4 regions of the Neobacillus sp. Fa239 genome follow, and region 2 is predicted to be linked to each of the others. Evidence: predicted binding sites of a transcription regulator. Region 2 holds the regulator's gene; each other region holds the start of a gene.

What was found. The regulator LexA, encoded in region 2, represses DNA repair genes until DNA is damaged. The targets are predictions, from matches to a motif close to CGAACATATGTTCG.
Region 1: uvrB (excinuclease ABC subunit UvrB) is a predicted target of LexA. The motif match lies at 1,330-1,343, and genes of this name have one in related genera.
Region 3: parE (DNA topoisomerase IV subunit B) is a predicted target of LexA. The motif match lies at 1,682-1,695, and genes of this name have one in related genera.
Region 4: ACZ5XR_RS28970 (YolD-like family protein) is a predicted target of LexA. The motif match lies at 1,454-1,467, and genes of this name have one in related genera.

What each region holds. Positions count from the first base shown of each region.
Region 1 is NZ_AP041611.1:4,722,839-4,726,056, forward strand. It holds gene uvrB (excinuclease ABC subunit UvrB) at 1-1,241, opposite strand, end outside; gene ACZ5XR_RS23485 (CsbA family protein) at 1,500-1,736, opposite strand; gene ACZ5XR_RS23490 (cation diffusion facilitator family transporter) at 1,869-2,789, opposite strand; gene ACZ5XR_RS23495 (heavy metal translocating P-type ATPase) at 2,875-3,218, opposite strand, start outside.
Region 2 is NZ_AP041611.1:1,585,347-1,588,564, reverse strand. It holds gene ACZ5XR_RS07565 (YneB family resolvase-like protein) at 54-701, opposite strand; gene yneA (cell division suppressor protein YneA) at 719-1,048, opposite strand; gene lexA (transcriptional repressor LexA) at 1,208-1,831, shown strand; gene ACZ5XR_RS07550 (hypothetical protein) at 2,556-3,023, opposite strand; gene glnA (type I glutamate--ammonia ligase) at 3,162-3,218, opposite strand, start outside.
Region 3 is NZ_AP041611.1:3,093,691-3,096,908, forward strand. It holds gene parE (DNA topoisomerase IV subunit B) at 1-1,572, opposite strand, end outside; gene ACZ5XR_RS14995 (CoA-binding protein) at 1,871-2,284, opposite strand; gene ACZ5XR_RS15000 (sensor histidine kinase) at 2,361-3,182, opposite strand.
Region 4 is NZ_AP041612.1:131,017-134,234, forward strand. It holds gene ACZ5XR_RS28965 (ArdC family protein) at 1-729, opposite strand, end outside; gene ACZ5XR_RS28970 (YolD-like family protein) at 1,498-1,758, shown strand; gene ACZ5XR_RS28975 (hypothetical protein) at 1,949-2,113, shown strand.

The DNA.
Region 1 (3,218 bases), 2.6 Mb from region 2:
GGGCGGATAATTTGCTCAATCATTTTTGGCGTATGCTCGATCTCGTATGGTCCAGGGGTAGCAGAGACAAATATGATATTGGAAATATGCTCCTCAAACTCATCAAACATTAAAGGTCTGTTATCAAGAGCTGACGGCAAGCGGAAGCCATGCTCAACAAGCACTTCCTTCCGTGCTTTGTCCCCGTTGAACATTCCCCTTACCTGCGGAACCGTCACATGAGATTCATCGATGACCATCAGAAAATCCTTTGGAAAATAATCAAGCAATGTATAAGGGGTTGAACCGGCCTCTCTTAACGTTAAATGACGGGAGTAATTTTCAATTCCTGAGCAGAATCCCATTTCCCGCATCATTTCAAGGTCGTAGCGGGTCCTCTGCTCAAGTCTTTGTGCTTCGAGTAATTTATTTTGCTCTCGAAGAACCGCAAGCCGTTCCTCAAGCTCTTTTTCAATATTTTCAATGGCGATTCGCAGCTTTTCTTCTCTGGTTACGAAGTGGGATGCCGGAAAGATGGCGACATGTTCGCGCTCACCGATAATTTCTCCAGTAAGTGCATCGACCTCGCGAATCCGATCAACTTCATCGCCAAAAAATTCAACACGCATACAGTGCTCATCGCGGGAAACTGGGAAAATCTCGACCACATCACCGCGAACGCGAAACGTTCCACGCTTAAAATCAATATCATTGCGTTCATATTGGATATCCACTAAACGATGGAGAAGCTGATTCCGTTCAATTTCCATTCCGGTTCGGATAGATAACACCATCTCGCGATATTCTTCCGGTGAACCGAGACCATAAATACAGGAGACACTGGCGATCACGATGACATCTTTGCGTTCGAATAACGAGGAGGTTGCCGAATGGCGCAACTTATCAATTTCATCGTTAATGCTGGCATCTTTTTCAATAAACGTATCGGTTTGCGGGACATATGCTTCAGGTTGAAAGTAATCATAATAACTAACGAAATATTCAACTGCATTGTTTGGAAAGAAATCTTTGAATTCGCTATAGAGCTGTCCAGCCAACGTTTTATTATGGGCAATAACGAGTGTTGGTTTGTTCACTTCTTTAATTACGTTGGATACCGTAAAGGTCTTACCTGTCCCCGTTGCCCCAAGCAGCGTTTGATATCGCTTGTTTTGCTGGATTCCATCAACTAATTGGCGAATCGCTTCGGGCTGATCCCCCTGTGGTGAGTACTTTGAAACTAATTCAAATTGGTCCTTCACTACTCTTCCTCCCGAATTGAAGTGTTGTTTCTCCTAAAATTCATATTATCATTCTATCACATTTCACCAAAATCAAACCAATAATATGCGAACGAATATTCGTTTTTTGTTATTAAAACAGAAAGAGACTGTCCCAAAACAAAGGGTCAGACCCCACAACGTCAAAATATAGCTGAACATATCTTAAAAGCGACTATATATTGAGAGTTGAGGGAGGGGTCAGACCCTTTTGGGACAGCCTCCATTTATGCTGTAAGTTCAATTAGTCTTTTTCATGATTCTTGGTTTCATTTTTACTGCAAGCCAAAAGCCTCCTGTTAACGAGAAAGCATCGACAATAATGAGCGAAATTGTGTTCGTGTACCCTTTATAAGCAGACGCCGCGATGAGGGCAACAGTTAAAACAAGGCCGATGATCCGATTGTAGGTGACCCGTGTAAACAACAAAACGAGTAAACCTGGCATTATAAGGGCGGATAAATATTCAATTACCAATGGGTTCACCTCATTCATTGAATTCTCATTAATTTTAAAAATATATTCACAAAATTGCAACAAAAAAATGATATGGAGGCTTGAAAAATCAAAAACCGCCCAGATTTAAATCAAGGGCGGTTCTTTCATCAACTATATTGCATCCACCGGGGCTTGGGAACAATGAAAGGTTCCCTTTTCGATTTGGATGGTAGTATGTTCAATTCCAAATAGGTCATGTAGTTCCTTATTCAATTGCTGCAGCAATTGATCATTATCTGTTATATCTGAACGGACAAGGTGGACGGTTAAGGCCGGCTCCGTCGTGCTCATTCCCCAAACATGCAAGTCATGTACTTCAATCACTGTAGGAATATTTTTCAAATAACTCGTTATTTTATGGATGTCAATTCCATTGGGAACGGCATCAAGCGATAAATTTAGGGATTCACTTAATAAACTCCACGTACCGATAAAGATAACGATGGCAATCACCAAGCTTACAAGCGGATCCACCCACTCCCAGCCTGACCAGACCATAATAAAACCTGAAATGACAACACCAACTGATACGACCGCGTCAGCCAGCATGTGTAAATAGGCACCGCGTATATTTAAATCGTTTTTTCGGCCTGACATAAATAGCAATGCTGTAATGGTATTGATCACAATTCCAATAAGAGCGACAATAATGACGGTCTTCCCGGCAACAGGAGCAGGAGCAGAAAATCGTTGAATTGCTTCCCAAGCAATGGCACCAATCGCTACAAGTAAGAATACGGCATTAAACAGAGCGGCAAGGATCGAGCTTTTTTTAAACCCATAGGTTCTTTTAGAAGACGGGGCTTTTTTTCCTAACCACACCGCAATCCAAGCAATGACCAGTCCGAGTACGTCACTTAAGTTATGGCCGGCATCAGCGAGCAATGCAAGTGAGTCGCCAATCATGCCATATATGACTTCAATTATGATAAAAATGATATTCAATATAATCCCGACGGCAAAAGCAAACCCATAATTGACGGGGCCGTGATGGTGGTGACTGTGAGAATGCCCATGATGATGGTGTCCCATGTTTCCCCTCCCCAAAGTGCTTACATTTACTATATGAAGGAAAGCACCCATTTGTTTCTCTATAGTTTTTTCCGAACCTGTCTATCTATTCTTTTACTTTTAAAAGCCTCAGCCCGTTTAATGTGACAAGCAGCGTAGTCCCCATATCTGCAAAAATCGCAATCCACAATGTCAGCCAGCCGGGAACCACCAATAAGAGTGCCAACAGTTTAATCGCAAGTGAGAAAGAAATATTCTGCTTAATAATTTGTAAGGTTTTTCGGCTTAATTTGATCGTAAAAGGAAGCTTTGTTAAATCGTCATTCATTAAAGCAATATCAGCTGTTTCAAGCGCGGCATCGGTCCCTGCTCCGCCCATCGCAATTCCAACGGCTGCGGTGGCCAGAGCCGGTGCATCATTAACTCCATCGCCCACCATGGCAACAGGTC
Region 2 (3,218 bases):
CTTTCAAAGAGTAAATTTTACTAAAAAAAAGAGGTTCTGACAAGGTTAAAGACTTAGTCTTTAATTGACTGTATATACTCCTGGTATCTTCTATGAACAGTGGCTTTGGAGATGTTGTATCCAAAGCCCCTTAAAACAGCCGCAATTTCAGAGAAGGTTAATTTGTTTTTTCTAAGCCGAATAATTTCCTCTATTGGGGCATCGATTTTTTCTCTGCCTGCATGCTCGCCCAGATTCTTGAGGTTTTTCTCCGGTTGATATCCCTGCGCAACGGCTCGTTTCATACCACGCTTAATTTTAATATTATGTAATTTCCTTTGGTATTCTTCGACCATCCCAACAATCTTTAATACCATAGAATCAGACTCGGAAAGCTGCAATTCTCCATTATGAGATATACTAAAAAGCTTTATTCCTTCCTTTAAAATACAATGTAATAAAGCTATTTTTGCGTTTCCTCTTCCAAGTCTGGTTTCATCTTGGATCAACACGGCATGCGCTTGTTTCTCTTTCACCAGATCCAATAATTGAAGGATTCCATCTCTTTCTAGTTCGTATCCACTTGCTTGTTCTTTAATAATGGAAATGACATCAAATTGATGGAGGTTTGCCAATTGAAGCAGCTCTTCTTCTTGACGCATTAATGACGTTTCTTGGGTTTCTTTCGTTGTACTTACCCGGCAATAAATAATGGCTTTCATTATTATTAACTCACTTTCTATTCTGCTGCGGCACTTGCATATTCCATATTAGAATCTGCATTTGCATGTTTACTTACAGGGATTACAATCTCTTCCCCTGGATAAATATTATCATCATCCAGCTGATTGTGCAGCTTAACCCAGCTGACAAACTCCTCATGGGTAAGGGAATGCTGACCAGAAAACTGATCAGAAATTTTCCAAAGTGAATCTCCTGTTGAAACGGTAATCTTTATGTATTTATCATTTGTGTTTGCATTCAAATGGATGGAAAACATGATTGCTAAAGAGCAGCTTAATAGAATAAGAGTGATAGCATAAGAATATTTTTTCCATAACGTTTTCATAACTCGCACCTCTTAATAGAATATATGTTCGTCTTCTTGGTTTTTATTATAAACCGAACATTCGTTTGCTGTCAACAAAATGTTCGAACTTATGTTTGTATAAAATTGGCGAACATGCTATAATTAAGGCAACATTTACTAGGGCGAGGTGTACATACTATGGCAAAAATATCAAAAAGGCAGCAGGATATCCTTGATTTTATCAAAGGCGAGGTTAAGAAAAAGGGATACCCGCCATCCGTTCGAGAAATTGGCGAGGCAGTCGGCTTAGCCTCCAGTTCAACAGTCCATGGTCATTTAGCTAGATTGGAAAGTAAAGGTCTGATTAGACGGGATCCTACTAAACCAAGAGCGATTGAAATATTAGAAATGGATGAAAGTACACATATTCCAAGAAACAATGTTGTTAATGTTCCGGTTGTCGGAAAAGTTACAGCTGGTATTCCGATTACGGCCATTGAAAATGTGGAGGAATATTTCCCTCTTCCTGAAAGACTGGCACCTTCAGATGAGCATGTTTTTATGCTTGAAATTATGGGGGAAAGTATGATAGAAGCCGGCATACTGGATGGGGATTACGTCATTGTCAAGCAGCAAAGTACCGCTAATAATGGTGACATTGTTGTCGCCATGACCGAAGAAGACGAAGCAACCTGTAAGCGATTCTTTAAAGAGAAAGATTACATTCGCCTGCAGCCAGAAAATTCAACAATGGAGCCAATTATTTTACGAAACGTTTCTATTTTAGGGAAAGTAATTGGAGTATACCGTCATATTCATTAGAAAAATGGCTTGGAGTTTTTGCTCCAAGCCATTTTTTTGTTGGACAATTTACTGAATGCTTTTGCGAATATAGGGAATTCCCTAATATTAATTTCCATTTTTTACAAAAATTTGTTTTATTTGACTTAATATGTTGTATTTGTCCACAATAGTCATAGGTGATCCTAATTGATTCTTTTAATTCTATTCCTGTTTTTTTCCTAATTTTCTTTATGCCTAAGAGAATTCCCTTTGTTCATTTTATATCCTATTGGGTTTTTACACTAACAATCGATTATTGTGCTCTTCTTCTGCAGATTCATTTATATTTTTCGAATGATCGTGATAAGTATGAAATATTTGATTTCCTTTTATACTATTTTCTCTATCCATGCTCCATGTATTTATTTATTTTAGGATTGGCAACTTGGCAGTTCCTTAGGAAACATTGGTTTTACTATGTTTGTTGTGCTGCGATAGTCACAACTGTTTTAGAGAAAATAGCACATTTTATGAAAGTAGCTACTTACATTCATTGGTCTATATGGTTATCACTAATTGCTTATATCATTTTATATAGTATGAATGTGGGCATGTACTATTTTGTAGGTAATCACTCTAAGCTTTTCCGAAAACTTAAAAAGACGAATGAGTTTTATAAACCTAACTAAAGGCGACAAAAGTGAGATAGAAAAAACAAAAAGTGTCACCTATAAAAGCTATTGGCGACACCTCTAAAATCATTTCATGACAACTGCTTTACCTCAATCCAACGAATCCACTTAAAATAACCCAATAAAATGAGTAACAGGATTGGATCTAAAATTGCTGAGTAACCTAAATTCCACCAGCCAAAATGAAAGTAACCCCATGGTTCGGGAAGTAAAGCTACTGCCTCATAAATTAATATTCCAATTAAAAAAATGATGAAGAAGGTTACTTGTTTTATTTTAGCTTTTTCAAACGGGAAAAAATTTAAAAATATTATATTAACTGGAGGAACAAGCATAATATTTGTCGGCAATTCTCTCCAGTCTGCTTTTTTTGTAAAATACCAGTAACCATGATGTTCCATATCTACATAAAAATCAAAATTCATTTGAAAGGCTACCGTAAACATCCAAATATGAACAATTTGGTTTAGGGATAGTCTTTTATTTGTAGAAAAAGCGATAAGATTTGTAATAATAATAGCAATAATAAGTCCAATCATTCAAACACTCCTCTTCCACATATTTTCCATTTTATTGAAAAAGGATACCATGAATACGAAAGTTGCATATTCATGAACAGAATTAGCAAAATAAAAATAAAAAAAGCCCGACGCATAGTGCGCCGAGGCTTTCGTTTTTTAATACATGCTCATATATTGATCGCGTTCCCATTGGTGAACGACTGTTCTGAACAT
Region 3 (3,218 bases), 1.5 Mb from region 2:
CTTCATATAGCGGTAAAAGAAGGTTAGCAGCAATACTTGGATATGGGCACCATCTGTATCCGCATCCGTCATAATCACAATTTTATCATAGTTAATATCTTCCACATTAAAATCAGCCCCAACCCCGCCGCCAATCGCATGGATGATCGTGTTGATTTCTTCGTTTTTAAAAATATCAGCCAGCTTTGCCTTTTCGGTATTGATGACTTTACCTCTAAGCGGCAGGACCGCTTGGAAGCGGCGGTCACGACCTTGTTTGGCAGAGCCGCCTGCAGAATCACCCTCAACAAGATAAAGTTCATTTTTTTGCGGGTTCCGTGATTGGGCAGGTGTCAGTTTTCCGGAAAGAACGGCCTCTGAGCGCTTTTTCTTTTTCCCGCTTCTTGCGTCTTCACGGGCTTTTCGTGCCGCTTCCCGAGCTTGATAGGCTTTAATTGATTTCTTAATTAGCAATGAGCTGATGTCAGGGTTCTCTTCGAGGAAATACGAAAGGTGCTCAGAGACTACACTGTCTACGGCCGACCTTGCTTCACTTGTACCTAATTTTCCTTTTGTCTGTCCTTCAAATTGCAGCAGCTCTTCAGGAATTCTTACGGATATAATCGCTGATAGTCCTTCACGGATATCCGATCCATCAAGATTTTTATCTTTTTCTTTTAATAGCGAGATTTTTCGCGCATAGTCGTTAAAGACTCTTGTCATCGCCGTTTTCGATCCGGCTTCATGGGTACCGCCGTCTTTTGTCCTCACGTTATTTACGAAAGAAAGGACATTTTCGGAATAGCCATCGTTAAATTGAAAGGCAAATTCTACTTCAATCCCATTTTGAGAACCATCAAAGCTGACAACCGGATGGAGAACATCCTTCTCTTCGTTTAAATATTCAACAAAGGCTTCAATTCCATTTTCATAATGAAAGACTTCATTAAGATCATGACGGTCATCGTAGATTTCAATTTTAAGCCCTTTTAAGAGAAAGGCTGATTCTCGTAACCTTTCACATAAGGTTTCAAAATTATAAGTGGTGGTAGAAAAAATGACAGGATCCGGTTTAAAGTGGATTGTGGTTCCTGTCTGGTTGGTTTTACCGATTTTTTCAAGAGTTGTCACAGGCTTGCCGCCATTTTCAAAACGCTGTTCGTAAACAAACCCATCACGTTTAATCGTAACAATCAGCCATTCCGAGAGCGCATTTACAACTGAGGCGCCGACTCCATGTAAACCACCGCTTGTTTTATAACCACCCTGGCCAAATTTTCCTCCTGCATGTAGGACAGTGAGAATGATTTCAGGTGTTGGCTTCCCCATTTTGTGCATGCCGGTGGGCATCCCGCGTCCTTTATCAACAACGCTGATTGAGTTGTCTTTGTGTATTTTAACAATGATATGGTCACCAAAACCGCCGAGTGCTTCATCGACGGAATTATCCACTATTTCATACACCAGATGGTGAAGACCGCGTGCATCAGTGCTGCCAATGTACATGCCTGGCCGTTTCCTAACAGCTTCAAGGCCTTCGAGCACCTGTATGGCATCATCGTTGTATTCAATTGCTTGCTGATTTCTTGCCACTAAAATACCCCTTTCATCCCTTACAAAAAGAAAACATTCTTTTGATTGATTCTATAATTGGTTATTACATCATTTGTTAAGAGATTCGATAATCCTCTAAAAAATATTTAGAACCTATGTTTGCCGTCTTTTATTTTAACACATGTTCTTGCGGCGTCTATGCTTAATTGTAGCGATTTATTTCGATTTGGCAAATACGTTTATTGAAACATCATCATTTTGTAATATAAAATTCCCTCATTTCTTCGGGATAGGAAAATAAAAAAACTGCCAATATTTAGCAGTTTTTTCTCCTTTTTTATTTTGTCAGGGCATGGTCGACTTTGATACAACGGTCCATAATTACCGTATAACCCTTATTTTTTAGATATTCATAGGCTTCTTCATTATAAAGGCCCTGTTGTGCCCAAAAGATATCTGCATCGATTTCAACAAATTCCCTGGCTACATCAAATAATTCCTCTGAGCGCCGAAAGACGTTCACGATGTCAACATGTCCTTCAATGTCTTTGAGGGAGGCGACTGCCTTGACACCTAAAGCTTCCTCAATGGTTGGATTTACCGGAATAATTTCATAACCTGCCTTTTTCATCGCCTCAGAAACCATGTAAGAGGTCCGGTCCGGTTTATTGCTTAAACCGACAACGGCAATTCTTTTTGCCTTTTTTAAAATAGCCCCTATTTCAGCGAGGCTTGGATTTTCAAATGTCATAAAATCACTCCCTTTTGCTTATATTTATATTTTACCTGTTTTTCCATGGAATACAAAATAAGCGGCTGCTACTCTTTTACACTACAACGGAGCGTGATATGACATCGGCCGTCACCTTTGGCACAAAAAGCCGGAAACGTGCCCCCTCTCCCGTATTTTCAACCTCTACCGTTCCATTCATATTCTCAAGAATCATTCTGGCCATATAAAGGCCTAGACCTGTACCATGAGGCTTCGTTGTGAAATAAGGGTCAAACACCTTAGGGAGAATAGCCGGCTCGATTTCACCGGCATTATCGGTGAATTCAGCCGCTAAATATTCTTCTGTTTCCTTTATTTTAACTAGAATCGTTCGATTTTTTATATCATTTGATACAAAGGCATCTCGAGAATTGGTAAGAATATTAAGGGCAGCCTGACTGTATTCATTTTGGAACCCGTAGGCTTTTTGTTGCCCTCTGTATTCAAATTCCACATGAATATCATGGTTTTTTAGACTATAAGAGAAAATGGACAAGGCGTCCTCAATGGCTTCTGCAACGGAAAAAGAGCTCTTTACTTTATTAGGCCGATAAAATTTTCGGAAATCATTAATCGTCCGTGACATATGTTTTATTTGATTCATGCTTTCTTTTGTAAAGCGGTCAATATATTGGGCATCGATTTCCCCAAATTCCATGGCTTCACTTACATCCTGAATTAAAAGCGAAAGGCTATTCAGCGGCGACCGCCATTGATGACCGATACTTGCCATCATCTCCCCCATAGCTGCCATTCTTGATTGCTGGATCAAAATATGATCTTTTTGCCGATTTTTAGCTACTTCCTCTTGAATTCGTTTTTCAAGCTTTTCCGTGAGGTTCCGGTATCCTTCTTCGCTTACTCTTTGATTTGTCATTCGCTCTCAACCCTTAAAAATATATTTTAAGTTTAA
Region 4 (3,218 bases), on a different replicon from region 2:
AATATAGCTTGCGCTATTTTCGATGGTACTGTTATCAATTCCGGCCACTCCGCACAACATCGCCGCACCCATTTCGGCTATTAATTCCTCCTTGGAATACACTTCATCCCCAAACGCAACTCCTTCTGTCATGATTCCTGGTCGAGCTAAACGGCTTTGATGTCCAGTGCTGTGCGTCATTTCGTGAAACAACGTGCAATAATATTCCTCTGGAATCTTAAAATCTTTTATCGGAGGACAATTGATTCGATCCCATATTGGATAATAAACCGCCTTACCTGTATGAAACGTGTAATCTGGGGAATCGATATATCCTTTAAAAATTTCCTCCGCCTTTTCTATCGGATCATGCTCAAAGGTTTCCATCCATCTTTTACTCTCTAAGCCGGTACACTGTTTAGTAATCTCCCAAACTCGGTAATAAAAGGGTTTGGCAAAAGTCTTTTTCTCCTTTGTTTTTTCGTCCTCCGTCTCTTTCCAAAGCCAATAGACAATGATATGAGAATTTTTTAGTTCTTCTTTTTTGATTCGTCCACCCGCTTCTAAAATCTGTTTTTTGGAAGCATATTCTCCAGGTTCTACTAGAAAAATATTGATTCCTCGATATGGCTTTTGTGTTTTCCAATTAACCGCGTTTGAATTGGTCCATGGCTTGCGCCACGGTACAACCCCTTTTTCTAATTTTTCAATGATTTTTTCTGTAATGATTTCATAAACACCTTTTGTCATTTGCTTATTCTCCTTTGATTTTTTAATAATTTTTGATTTTTTTAGATTTTCTTTTTCCTTTTGACTTGCGAAGCGAGTAAGTTCCCCAAAGGGGGATGATTTTTCCACTTTTGCAAGTAGAACGAAAAACACGCATAGGCAATGGGTCAAGGGTGCTCTTTGCACAAAAAGTTTTTTGCTGTTGCGTAAGTCGCCTTTAAGCAAAAAAGTTTTTTGCCCCTTGACCGATTGACTAACTTTCTTGGGTTCTAGCCGGAAAGGTTCGGGTGTCCTGCTGGCTGGAAGGTTAGAAAGCTTGCGCTGTTTTACGATTCGGAAGGCAAAAGGGAAAAATCAACAATAAAAGCAGCCGTTTATTCGGCTGCTCTCCTTTTGTCTATTATTTTTTTAATCTTTCAATCTCATGATTTTCCGTTTTTTCGGTTCGTTCGGTATGGCGGCGTTAGCCGTAAATGCAACAGGAACCCACGGAATGTAGGCGATAGCCGTACAGACCGTGGTTATCGGTCCATTTAATGCCGAAGCGACACGTACGGAATGACAGAATGGTGCTTATCCTTTCTGATCAGTCCGTCGTGCTGCCGCCAAAGTCTTTCTGTATGTATTTAACCTTAAATTTTAACGTCATGAATTCTGAAGAAAGATCAGGCTGCATGACTGATAAAAAAACGAAAAGAGGATATAGACATATCCAAAATTTTTATAACAACCCTATTGAAAAATAAGAACAAATGTTCTTGAAATAAATAAAAATGGGGGATTTTTTTAATGAATAAAGATCATAAAGATCGTGGAATGAAGAAGTGGCAAGGTTTTTTCATGCCGGAATCCATCAAATTGTTAAAGGATCTTTCGCACGATGAACAAAAAACTCCTAGACCACTGCTGGATGAAATGAAAATAGAAGAGATGGAACAGCTATTATCTAAAAGCATGGAAACCAAATTACTTTTAGAAATTACAACATGGAAAGACGGATTTTTTACTTCCACGTGTTGGATTTGTAATGAAAATCGACCCTTTAAATAAAAGAATTCAAATCCAAGATGAATTTGAATCAATATTCAATCTTGATTTCTTTTCCATAACCAATGTAATGGTCAAATAAATACTCAACTTAAAAATGTAAATTATTCACATTATTGAATTACAGAATGTAGAGATTTTTTTACATAAAAAGAAAATAATAAATGAAGGTCATTATACGAGGAGGATGTAAATGGAGTTTTCAGTTCTCATTAATTGGGTGCATCATTTTTTGTTGATTATGGGTGGATGTTTAATTTTAACTCTCCTCATGCTAGTTAGTTCAATTAAGTACACAGGGAATAAAGTAAATCAAATAGAAGAAAAAGATGGAAAAAGTACAACAAATGATCGATGAAACATTTTTTATATTTTACGATTGTTAGATATCGGGCCCTTCTATTCAAATGAGAACAAATACGCTCTAGATAAGAAGGGCTGTTCATCCTTTTTAGTTCCATCTGTTGTAAAACTTCTTTATCAATCTTAGGTGTATTTCCGTTTCTTTCTTAACTCATCTTTACCCGAAAATCCTCTTTCTTTCCATGAATCCTAAGTTATAAACCGTACGTTTTTGATATTTTGTCATGTTTACCTCATTCAAGCATTTATCGAGGGAATAAGAATCAGTTTGCCTTCTGCTTTCCGGTATAAAATTATTCCTAAGGACGATGAAGGAAAATGATTTTTGATTATGGACCGGTAAGTTTCACTGATTATAACTGAGTCGTCAATTTAAAGCATATAGTCGTTTGAGTGTGAAGAAGATTATTCGGAATAACAATGAGGTTAAAGACTTCTTACGATCTGAATATTAACCGATTAAATCAAAAAAGTAGCTTGAAATCTTCAAGCTACTTTGAATCATTATCCCATTAAAAACTTCTACACCTTATTCCTTTTTCGATCTTTCCTTATCCCTCTGGCAAAACTTTTCGACTATAGACTTACTTCAATAGGGTGTACCAGAAAGTTCAACATCTGCTTTCGGTATTTTTCCTCGACTGTAATACACATTTAATAAATTAGAGAAGTTTATTTTCATAGTAGTTAAAGTGCAATATTTCACAATTTTTCTTTTGTATTAGAAAAAGGGAACTTTATTTTTAAGAGGATCATTTCAGTTTTAGGTTGTTAATCCTCTAAACTTACCCACTATAAAAGGAATAGTGTTATTTTCATTTTGTTGTTCATCGTATAATTTATAAATAATCATATCCTCATTGTTAAATTAAACTGCTTAATTAGATACTTCAATTCTAAAGAAAATTCTAAGAATATTAAAATGTTTACCGATGACACAATTTCACCTTGTTCAAGCTAGCATACTTCAAATTTATTTAATGAACAGTTACTAGCAAAATCTCTTATCAAAATTTCCATAATCCAGTTCCCTACCCAACATATTTATAACCATATTATAACAAAACACTCTAATACATCTTCCATTAACTTGTTTCCTT